3 regions of the Aminobacter sp. NyZ550 genome follow, and region 2 is predicted to be linked to each of the others. Evidence: predicted binding sites of a transcription regulator. Region 2 holds the regulator's gene; each other region holds the start of a gene.
What was found. Region 2 encodes PhoB, which activates phosphate uptake and scavenging genes when phosphate is short. Its sites were predicted from a motif close to TGTCATNNANCTGTCAT; they were not measured.

Region 1 (3,272 bases), 120 kb from region 2:
CGCTCGCTTCGGCGGTCGCCGCCGTGCTGATCTTCCTGGTGGCGCCGCGCTCAGGCGCCTTCGTCATCGCCATGACCGCCTGCTACGGCGCCTTTGCCTACACGCTTTATTCGCTGGCGGTGGCACATGCCAACGACCACGCCAAGCCTGAGGATTTCGTCAAGGTTTCGGGCGGGCTGCTGCTGCTCTACGGCTTCGGCACCATGGTCGGGCCGCTGCTTGGCGCCGGCCTGATGGATTACATGCGGCCGGAAGCGCTTTTCCTCGCGACAGCTGCCGCGCATTTCATGCTCGCCGGCTACACCGCGCTGCGCATCAAGCGGCGTGCGCCGGTGCCGATCGAGGATCGCGAGGCCTTCAAGACTCAGCCGGCCGACCGCAGCGCGACGCCGGAATCGCTGCGCCTCGACCCCAGGCACGAGGACGCCGCCTGACAGCAAGGTGGTGCGACGAGACGCCAGTACGGCGATTGCGACCGGTAGTTGAGATTTCGCCGATGTTGCGGCACAAATGAGCCATGACAACTGACGCGCCCTTCCTCGCCATATCGGATGCCAACCGGCGCCATCTGCTGGAAGAATTGCGGCGTGGCCCCAAGACCGTCAGCGAACTTGCCGCCGGCCTGCCGGTTTCACGCCCGGCGGTGTCACAACACCTCAAGGTCCTGCTCGACGCCGGCCTTGTCAGCGCCCGCGCCGAAGGCACGCGCCGGGTCTATGCGGTCAGCGTTGCCGGCTTCCGCAAGCTCAACATCTGGCTGGACCAGTTCTGGGACGCCTGAGGCTTTGTCCGGTGCCGCCTCGGAGGCGGTCATGCCCAGGAGGATGGATGCGCCAGTCCTATGCCGGACAATAACACGACGTGCCAATGATGTGGCTGATCACGGCAATCGCCTGGCGGCAGCGCCGGCTCAACCACCGATACGCACGAGCATCCCGCTGCGGATGCGCTGTTCCGGTCATGCGATGATTTGGCTGATAAAGATCACCCTGATCCGGCGGCGATGTTGCTTCGCCGCCGGCTGTCGGGCCCTTGCCGAAAATCAGGGCCTTGCTGGAGACCTCGTGCCTGAGCCTAGTGCTGTGACTGAGCCTAGTGCTGCGTCGGGTCACCTTTCAGCTTTTCAATCTCGTCCTTGAGAGCCAGCTTGCGACGCTTCAGCGCTACGATTTGCAGGTCGTCCATGGATGGATGATTCATTGCTTCGCCGAGCTGGCGCTCGACGTCACCATGTTTGCGCTGGAGTTCTTCAAGATGGGAAGCAAGAGACATGATTGGTTCTCCCTTTCATGGTTTCCTCGATGCTCCGGGCACAGCCCTGCCCACCGCAGACAGTGCTCTGTGACGGAACCATGACAGTCTGCCATCCCCCGTCGGCGATGTCGAATAAAGTGTGGTAGCATTTCCTGACAGCGTGAAATGTGATAAGGGCTTCGCGCCGGTGACAAGGAGTCGCCGACCCCGCCTTAGGAGCGCCCCGGGTGCGCCAGTGAGTTTGCAGACGGTAGACATGTCGGAACAGGAACAAGCCGAGATTCGTCTCGAGTTTGCACGCTTGAAGCAGGACCATGCGGATTTTGATGCCGCAATCAACGCGATGATCGCGATGGGCTGCGATACGTTGCAGATCCAGCGGATGAAGAAGAAGAAGCTGGTCCTCAAGGACAAGATCAGCCAGATCGAAGACCGCATCATCCCCGACATCATCGCCTGAGAAACCGCCATTTTCGGACGGCCTTTGGTTGCGATGGCCATGCATTTCGGTTAAGCGCAGGCTTATCAAGCAGGGGTGCCGCGCGTGAGCAAAGACAGGGTCGACGTCGCCATCATCATGGGGAGCCAGTCCGACTGGGCGACCATGCGCCATGCCGCCGAATTGCTCGACGTGCTTGGCATCGCCTTTGAGGCACGCATCGTCTCGGCCCACCGCACACCCGACCGTCTTTACGACTTCGCCAAGGGCGCCAAGGCAGCAGGCTTCCGCGTCATCATCGCCGGCGCCGGCGGTGCGGCCCATCTTCCCGGCATGACTGCAGCCATGACCTCTCTGCCGGTGTTCGGCGTGCCGGTCGAATCGAAGGCCTTGTCGGGCCAGGATTCGCTGCTTTCCATCGTCCAGATGCCGGCCGGCATCCCCGTCGGCACGCTTGCCATCGGCAAGGCCGGTGCCGCCAACGCGGCACTGCTTGCCGCGGCCGTGCTTGCCCTGTCCGACGACGCGCTCGCCGCAAGGCTCGACGAATGGCGCGCTGCCCAGACCGCACGGGTCGCCGAACAGCCGACGGACGACGCGTGAGCGCGCCCCTTCCCCTCGGCGCCACCATCGGCATCATCGGCGGCGGCCAGCTCGGCCGCATGCTGGCCATGGCAGCGGCTCGCCTCGGCTACCGGACGATCGTTCTGGAGCCCCAGGCCGACTGCCCGGCAGCCCAGGTCGGCAATCGCCAGATCGTCGCCGCCTATGACGACCCCGCCGCTCTCGACGAACTGGCGCGCGCAAGTGCTGTCGTCACCTATGAATTCGAAAACGTGCCGGTCGTCGCTGCCGAACGGCTGGGCCGCACGATCGCCGTCCACCCGCCAGCACGCGCCCTCGAGGTTGCCCAGGACCGGCTCGTCGAAAAGACATTCCTGAACGGGATCGGGATATCCACAGCCGGCTTCCGGCCTGTGGACAACGATGCCGAGCTGGCGGAGGCGCTGAAGGCCTTCGATGGCAGCGGCGTGCTGAAGACCTGCCGCATGGGTTATGACGGCAAGGGCCAGATGGTCTTCCGCAACATGACGACAGGCGGCTTCGACGGCGCCTGCGCCTCGCTCGGCAATGTGCCGCTGGTGCTCGAATCCTTCGTTGCCTTCGAGCGCGAAATCTCGATCATCGCGGCGCGCGGCACCGATGGCAGCATCGCCGTCTTCGACCCGGCCGAGAACGTGCACCGCAACGGCATTCTGGCGACCTCGACGCTGCCGGCCACGATCGGCAGCGAAACAGCCATGGCAGCACGTGACGCGGCACGCAAGATCCTCACGGCACTCGATTATGTCGGCGTCATCGGCGTCGAGTTCTTTGTCCTTGCCGACGGCTCGCTATTGGTCAACGAGATGGCGCCGCGGGTACACAATTCAGGCCATTGGACCGAGGCGGCCTGCGTGGTCTCGCAGTTCGAGCAGCACATCCGCGCCGTCGCCGGCCTGCCGCTCGGCGACGCCAACCGCCACTCCGACTGCATCATGGAAAACCTGATCGGCGACGACATCGAAAGGGTGCCGGC
Region 2 (3,272 bases):
CTAAATATCCGGGAGCACCAGGTGACGGCGCTGATCGGCCCGTCGGGCTGCGGCAAGTCGACCTTCCTGCGCTGTCTCAACCGCATGAACGACACCATCGACAGCGCTCGCGTCGGCGGCAAGATCACGCTCGACAATGAAGACATCTACGATCCCAAGATCGATGTCGTCGAACTGCGTGCCCGCGTCGGCATGGTGTTCCAGAAGCCGAACCCGTTCCCGAAGTCGATCTACGAGAATGTCGCTTACGGCCCGAAGATTCATGGCTTGACGCGCAGCAAGGCCGAGCTCGACGCGGTTGTCGAGTCCAGCTTGAAGAAGGCGGCACTTTGGAACGAGGTCAAGGATCGTCTGACTGAGTCCGGCACCGGCCTGTCGGGCGGGCAGCAGCAGCGCCTGTGCATCGCGCGCGCCATCGCCGTTTCGCCCGAGGTGATCCTGATGGACGAGCCGTGTTCGGCGCTCGACCCTATCGCCACCGCCAAGGTCGAGGAGCTGATCGACGAACTGCGCGAGAACTACACGATCGTCATCGTCACGCACTCGATGCAGCAGGCGGCGCGCGTGTCGCAGCGCACGGCGATGTTCCACCTCGGCTATCTCGTCGAGGAAGGCCCGACCGACAAGATGTTCACCAACCCCGACGACAAGCGGACGCAGGACTACATCACCGGCCGCTTCGGCTGAGTGGGTTTCGTCGCGGCACACGATACGAGGAAGAAATCATGGGCGAACATACAGTCCGGTCCTTCGACGAAGAACTTCAGCACGTCGACCAGCTCATCCGCGACATGGGCGATCTTTCCGGCGCAATGGTGGCCGGCGCCATCCGCGCGCTTCTCACGTCCGACCAGGCACTGGCGCAAAACGTCGTTGCCGACGATACGATCATGGACGCCAAGCAGCGCGATCTCGACAATTCGGCGATCACGCTGATCGCCAAGCGCCAGCCGATGGCGCAGGATTTGCGCGCCGTGGTCGGTGCCATCCGCATGGCGGGTGACCTCGAGCGCATCGGCGACCTCGCCAAGAACATTGCCAAGCGGGTCGGCGCCGTCGGCCAGTCGCCGACCCCGCGCAATCTCTCGCATTCGATCGATGCGATGGCGCAGCTGGTGCTTGGCCAGGTTCGCGGCGTCGTCGATCTCTATGTCGCGCGTCAGGCCGAGGGCCTGAAGGATCTGCGCGCCGACGACCAGAAGATCGACATCCAGTACACCGCCGTGTTCCGCGAACTCCTGACCTACATGATGGAAGATCCGCGCAACATCACGGCCTGCACGCATCTGCTGTTCTGCGCCAAGAACCTCGAGCGCATCGGCGACCATGTCACCAACATCGCCGAGAACGCCTATTTCGTCGTGACGGGTACGCAGCTGCCGCTGAACCGGCCCAAGGTCGACGAGACCACGACGACGGTTCCGGCCTGAGCATTTCCGCAACCGCATGCGTTTGGCGCGGGGGCGCTGCATAGGTTAAATCAGCGCATGGTCCAGAAGCGGCCATGCGCAAGGACAAGGTATAGCCAATGATCGCTCCCAAGGTCATGGTCGTCGAAGACGAAGAGCCGCTGGGCGTGCTGCTTCGCTACAATCTCGAATCCGAAGGCTATCAGGTCGAGGTCGTCACGCGTGGCGACGAGGCCGAGATCCGGCTCCAGGAAAACGTGCCCGACCTGCTGGTGCTCGACTGGATGGTGCCGGCGCTGTCGGGTATCGAACTGTGCCGCCGGCTCAGGATGCGTCCCGACACCGAACGCCTGCCGATCATCATGCTGACGGCGCGGGGCGAGGAAAGCGACAGGGTGCGTGGCCTTTCGACCGGTGCCGACGATTATCTGGTCAAGCCGTTCTCGACGCCGGAATTCATGGCGCGCGTCAAGGCGCTGCTGCGCCGGGCCAAACCCGAGGTGTTGTCCTCGGTGCTCAAGGTCGGCGACATCATGCTCGACCGCGAGTCGCACCGCGTCTACCGCAAGAAGAGCGAGATCAAGCTCGGGCCGACCGAATTCCGCTTGCTCGAATTCATGATGCGGCACCCGGGCCGCGTGTTCTCGCGCAGCCAGTTGCTCGACAATGTCTGGGGCGAGACGATCTATATCGATGAGCGCACCGTTGACGTGCATGTCGGGCGCCTGCGCAAGGCGGTCAACAACGGCCGCATGCCTGACGTGATCCGGACCATCCGCGGTGCCGGCTACGCCATCCGCGAGGACTGAGCCGCTTCGGGCTCTTTTCCGCTCAGCTAGGCGACGTCGGCACCGGCACGGCGTGGAGCCGTGCCTGCGGCAATGATCTCCTGATCAACGGCAAGCAGCGCGCGCATCATCGCGCCCTCGCGTTTGAGTGGAACCTCGTTGGGTTCGGTGTCGAAGGAGATCGCCTTCGAGTGCAGCCCGCCCGCCGTCTTGGCGATGGCCGCGCGCACATGTGGCTCCATGATGTCGAAGGCGGTTGCGCCGACGCCGACGAAGGCGAGGGGGGCGGGGTCGAACAGCGCAAACATCGAGCCGAGACCAAAGCCGATGGCTTCGCCGGCCTTGCGGAAGGCCTCGCGTTCGGGGCCATCATGGTCACGTGCCGCATCGGCCACGGCCCTGATGTCGTCGTCGGACAGGTCGGCCAGCGGCTCGGCATTTTCGTCGCCAACCCTTGCGTTGCGCCAGATGGCGTAGTTGCCGGCATAGGCCTCGATGCAGCCGCGGCGGCCGCAGCGACAAAGCGCGCCGTCCGGGCGATGGATCATGTGGCCGAACTCGGCACCCGACGACTGCGTGCCGGTGAACAGCTCGCCCTTGATGACGAGGCCCATGCCGATGCCGTGCGAGAGCAGGATGGCGATGAAGTCGTCGCGATAACGCATCGGATCTCGCCAGCGGAGGGCCTCGGCGATCATGTTGCAGTCGTTCTCGACCGAAACAGGTACGCCGAACTCCTGCTCCAGCCGGTCGGCGAAGGGGATGTCGTCGTAGCGGGTGATCGGAGACCACAACAGCTTGCGCGAGGCGGCGTCGGTGATGCCCTGGACGGCGATGGCGATGCGTAGAACGGCGCCGCCCGAAGTGCCGGCCCTGTCGATCAGGCGCCGGACCATTCCGACGCATTCGTCGACCAGCGCCTCGGCAGGCATCTGCTGCGTGACAAGCCGCCGGGTCTCTTCGGTCACGGTGTTGCCGGCATAGTCGATGATGGCGGCGGACAGGCTGTTGAGCGAGAGCACGACCGCAACGACAGACGCAGCGTCGGCATCGAGCATCAACCCGACCTGCGGCC
Region 3 (3,272 bases), 1.6 Mb from region 2:
GGTAAATATCCGCTACCTCGTCGACGACGTCGAGGTCTCGATTGACTGGTACAGCCGCCATCTCGGCTTCACGGTGCTTACCAACTATGCGCCGGCCTTCGCCGACGTCGCGCGGGGGTCTTTGCGCCTGCTGCTCAGCGGACCGACCAGCTCGGCCGCCCGGCCAATGTCCGACGGCGCCCAACCGCGCGCCGGCGGCTGGAACCGCATCCACCTGATCGTCGACGATCTCACGGCCGAGGTGGCGCGACTGAAGGCCGAGGGCGCGCAGTTCCGCAACAACATGGTCAAGGGACCCGGCGGCGCGCAGATCCTGCTCGTCGACCCCTCGAGCAATCTCGTCGAGCTGTTCCAGCCGGCAGGGCGCTAGGCTGGCGCAGTCGCTGCCATTCTTCTTCGAGACCAGCAGCGTACAGGTCGTCACCGGCATCGCGACGCTCGCCGCGATCCATTCATTCAGCTGCCGAGTGCCTCCCACCTCCGCAATTTCCGCCCAAGGCCGCCAAGCACCAGCAACTCGCAGAAGTGGTTCATGTCCTCGAACGAGCAGAACGCCGGCGGGTCGAGTTCGAGGATCGGCATCTTGCGCCTGATGTCGCCGGCCACTTCGCCCAGCATCTCCTGCCAGCGCGGCAAGGCGTCGTCGTCGAGCCAGTCGATGGCGTAGGCGAAGGTGATGTGGAACGGGTAGTCGTCATGATCGGGATGGCGGTAGCCGAGCAGGTCGGCGAGCACGTCGCGCCATTGGCGCATTGCCCTGCGGTCGCGCTCCCTGGCACCGTCAACCAGAAGGCCGGAGGGCCGCGCATGTGTCACCTCGACCTGGAACGGCTCCAAGACCGGCAGCGTCTCCAGCCGCGCGGCCATGATCTCGGTCAACTCCTCGATCGACGCGTCGAGCGCCAGGCCATCCGGCCAGAATCCCGGCTTGCGACGGTACTCGATGATACCCTGGAACAGTGTCATGTGCAGGCTGGTGATGGGAGTGAAGACGAAGTGCCTCGCCTCGGGCATGGCGAGGAATTTCTCGCGGGCCTCGACCAGACCTTCCAGCGTCGGCGAGCCCTTCGAGACATGGCAGACGATGGTGTTGCCGGGCTCAGGCAGGAAGCCACCAGCGCGCAGATAGCGCGTGCCGAGATGCGGCGGCTGGGTCGTGTTGCGTCCACTGGAATAAGCGAGCAGTTCGGGCGAGAGAGCATCTGCGGGCATCGTTGCGGTCCATCGTTCGAGGTCCGCCTACCCTAACGCCCCTCAGCGACCGCCGCATGACAACAAGGAGATACGAGATTGCGAGTTCACGAAGCCGCAGCCTGAAAAGCTGCCCTCACCATCGGGATCGTCGATGCGGGTGCTGCCGCCACGACACCTCAGGCCATCGCCGGCGTGGCAGGCACGACATCCTGCACACCGGCGGCCTCTCGGCGGATCGCCCAGCCAGCCTGCGTCTTCGCTCAGATCGCCGCCGCGGCCTTGATGCCGGCGTTGGGGATATGGATGTCGATTTCCAGCGTCGAGGTGGTGGCGCCGCGATCCATGGTGATCTTGACGTCGTCCTGGTTGACCTGGACGTGCTTGGCGATGACCGCGATGATCTCCTCGCGCAGCACCGCGACGAGATCGGGCTGGTTGCGGTTGTTGCGTTCATAGGCGAGCAGCACCTGCAGGCGCTCGCGCGCCACCGGTGCACTGCCGCCACGCTTGAAGAAGTCGAGTAGTTTCATGCCACTCTCCTTCCCAGAAGACGGTTAAGGAGACCTTTCTTCTCGACCGGCGTGACCATCGGCACATCCTCGCCCTCGAGGCGCTTGGCAGCGTCGGCATAGGCCCGGGCAGCCGCGTTGGTCGGCTCGTTCAGCGTCACCGGCGAGCCGACATTGGAGGCGCGCAACACGCCCTGGCTTTCCGGAATGATGCCGAGCAGCGGCACCGACAGGATTTCCAGCACGTCGTCGATCGACAGCATCTCGCCGCGCGCCGCACGGCCGGCATCGTAGCGGGTCACCAGCACGTGCTTGGTAACACGCTCGCCCTTCTCGGCCTTCAGCGTCTTGGAATCGAGCAGGCCGATGATGCGGTCGGAATCGCGGACCGAGCTGACTTCCGGGTTGGTGACGATGACGGCCTCATCGGCGAAGCGCATGGCAAGCTGAGCGCCGCGCTCGATGCCGGCCGGGCTGTCGCACAGCACGTAGTCGAACTTGTCCTTGAGCGCGTTGATGACACCGGCGACACCCTCCTCGGTCAGCGCGTCCTTGTCGCGCGTCTGCGAAGCCGGCAGCAGGAACAGCGACTCGACGCGCTTGTCGCGGATCAGCGCCTGCGCCAGTTTGGCCTGGCCCTGGGTGACGTTGACGAGGTCGAAGACGACGCGGCGCTCGGCGCCCATCACAAGGTCGAGGTTGCGCAGGCCGACGTCGAAGTCGATCAGCACCACCTTCTTGCCGGACTGGGCAAGCACGGCGCCGAGGGCAGCCGTCGACGTCGTCTTGCCGACGCCGCCCTTGCCAGATGTGACGACCACTACCTTGCCCATTTTATTGTCTCCGTTTGTCAGTTGAGGGGCGCGACCTGGATGGCATTGTCTTCCAGATGGACTTGGATCGCCTTGCCATGCATCGACGGCTCCATGTCCTCGGCGGTACGGTACCAGCCGTCGACGGCCAGAAGCTCGGCCTCATTGCGGCGGCAGAAGATGCGGGCGCTGCGGTCGCCCCAGGCGCCGGCGAAGGCGCGGCCGCGCAGCGTGCCATAGACGTGGATCGAGCCGCCGGCGAGGATTTCGGAGCCGAAGCTGGCCGAGCCCATGACGATCACGTCGCCATGCGGGTGCACGATCGACTGGCCGGAGCGCACCGGCTGCTCGACGATCAGCGTGTTGGACGGCGACGACGGCGCCCTGGCCGCCTCCTCCGCCTTCGCCAGCGCTTCGGCGTCGACCTGTTCTTCCTCGATCATCGTCTTCCTGGCGCCGGCCAGCTTCGGCGGCAGCTCGTCGCCGAGCGAATCGATATGGTCGGCCTCGATCGCATAGGTCCTGATTCCGCGCGCGGCTATCAGCGCCACCAGGGCGCCGATTTCGTCGGCCAGCGGCTTCAGCACATTGAGGTCGAGCACGACGGGCCGGCCCTTGAAAAAGCCGGGAGAATTCTCGATCCAGCGGTCGAGATCCTGCAGCCACTGGTCCAGCGGCGCTTCGGGCACAAGCGCGAAGGCGACAAACGAACGGGCGCGAAAGCGGATGGATTTGTTCTGCATCGGGGGCGCAAATC

Region 1: N7E70_RS06730 (YdcH family protein) is a predicted target of PhoB. The motif match lies at 1,342-1,358, and genes of this name have one in related genera.
Region 3: N7E70_RS15100 (DUF1868 domain-containing protein) is a predicted target of PhoB. The motif match lies at 1,258-1,274, and genes of this name have one in related genera.

What each region holds. Positions count from the first base shown of each region.
Region 1 covers NZ_CP114190.1:1,355,385-1,358,656, reverse strand. Annotated here, with positions in the region: gene N7E70_RS06740 (MFS transporter) at 1-434, shown strand, start outside; gene N7E70_RS06735 (ArsR/SmtB family transcription factor) at 518-781, shown strand; gene N7E70_RS06730 (YdcH family protein) at 1,093-1,272, opposite strand; gene N7E70_RS06725 (YdcH family protein) at 1,511-1,714, shown strand; gene purE (5-(carboxyamino)imidazole ribonucleotide mutase) at 1,832-2,296, shown strand; gene N7E70_RS06715 (5-(carboxyamino)imidazole ribonucleotide synthase) at 2,356-3,272, shown strand, end outside.
Region 2 covers NZ_CP114190.1:1,473,289-1,476,560, forward strand. Annotated here, with positions in the region: gene pstB (phosphate ABC transporter ATP-binding protein PstB) at 1-687, shown strand, start outside; gene phoU (phosphate signaling complex protein PhoU) at 726-1,430, shown strand; gene phoB (phosphate regulon transcriptional regulator PhoB) at 1,529-2,218, shown strand; gene N7E70_RS07360 (ROK family protein) at 2,245-3,272, opposite strand, start outside.
Region 3 covers NZ_CP114190.1:3,064,136-3,067,407, reverse strand. Annotated here, with positions in the region: gene N7E70_RS15105 (VOC family protein) at 1-370, shown strand, start outside; gene N7E70_RS15100 (DUF1868 domain-containing protein) at 457-1,212, opposite strand; gene minE (cell division topological specificity factor MinE) at 1,455-1,724, opposite strand; gene minD (septum site-determining protein MinD) at 1,721-2,536, opposite strand; gene minC (septum site-determining protein MinC) at 2,554-3,258, opposite strand.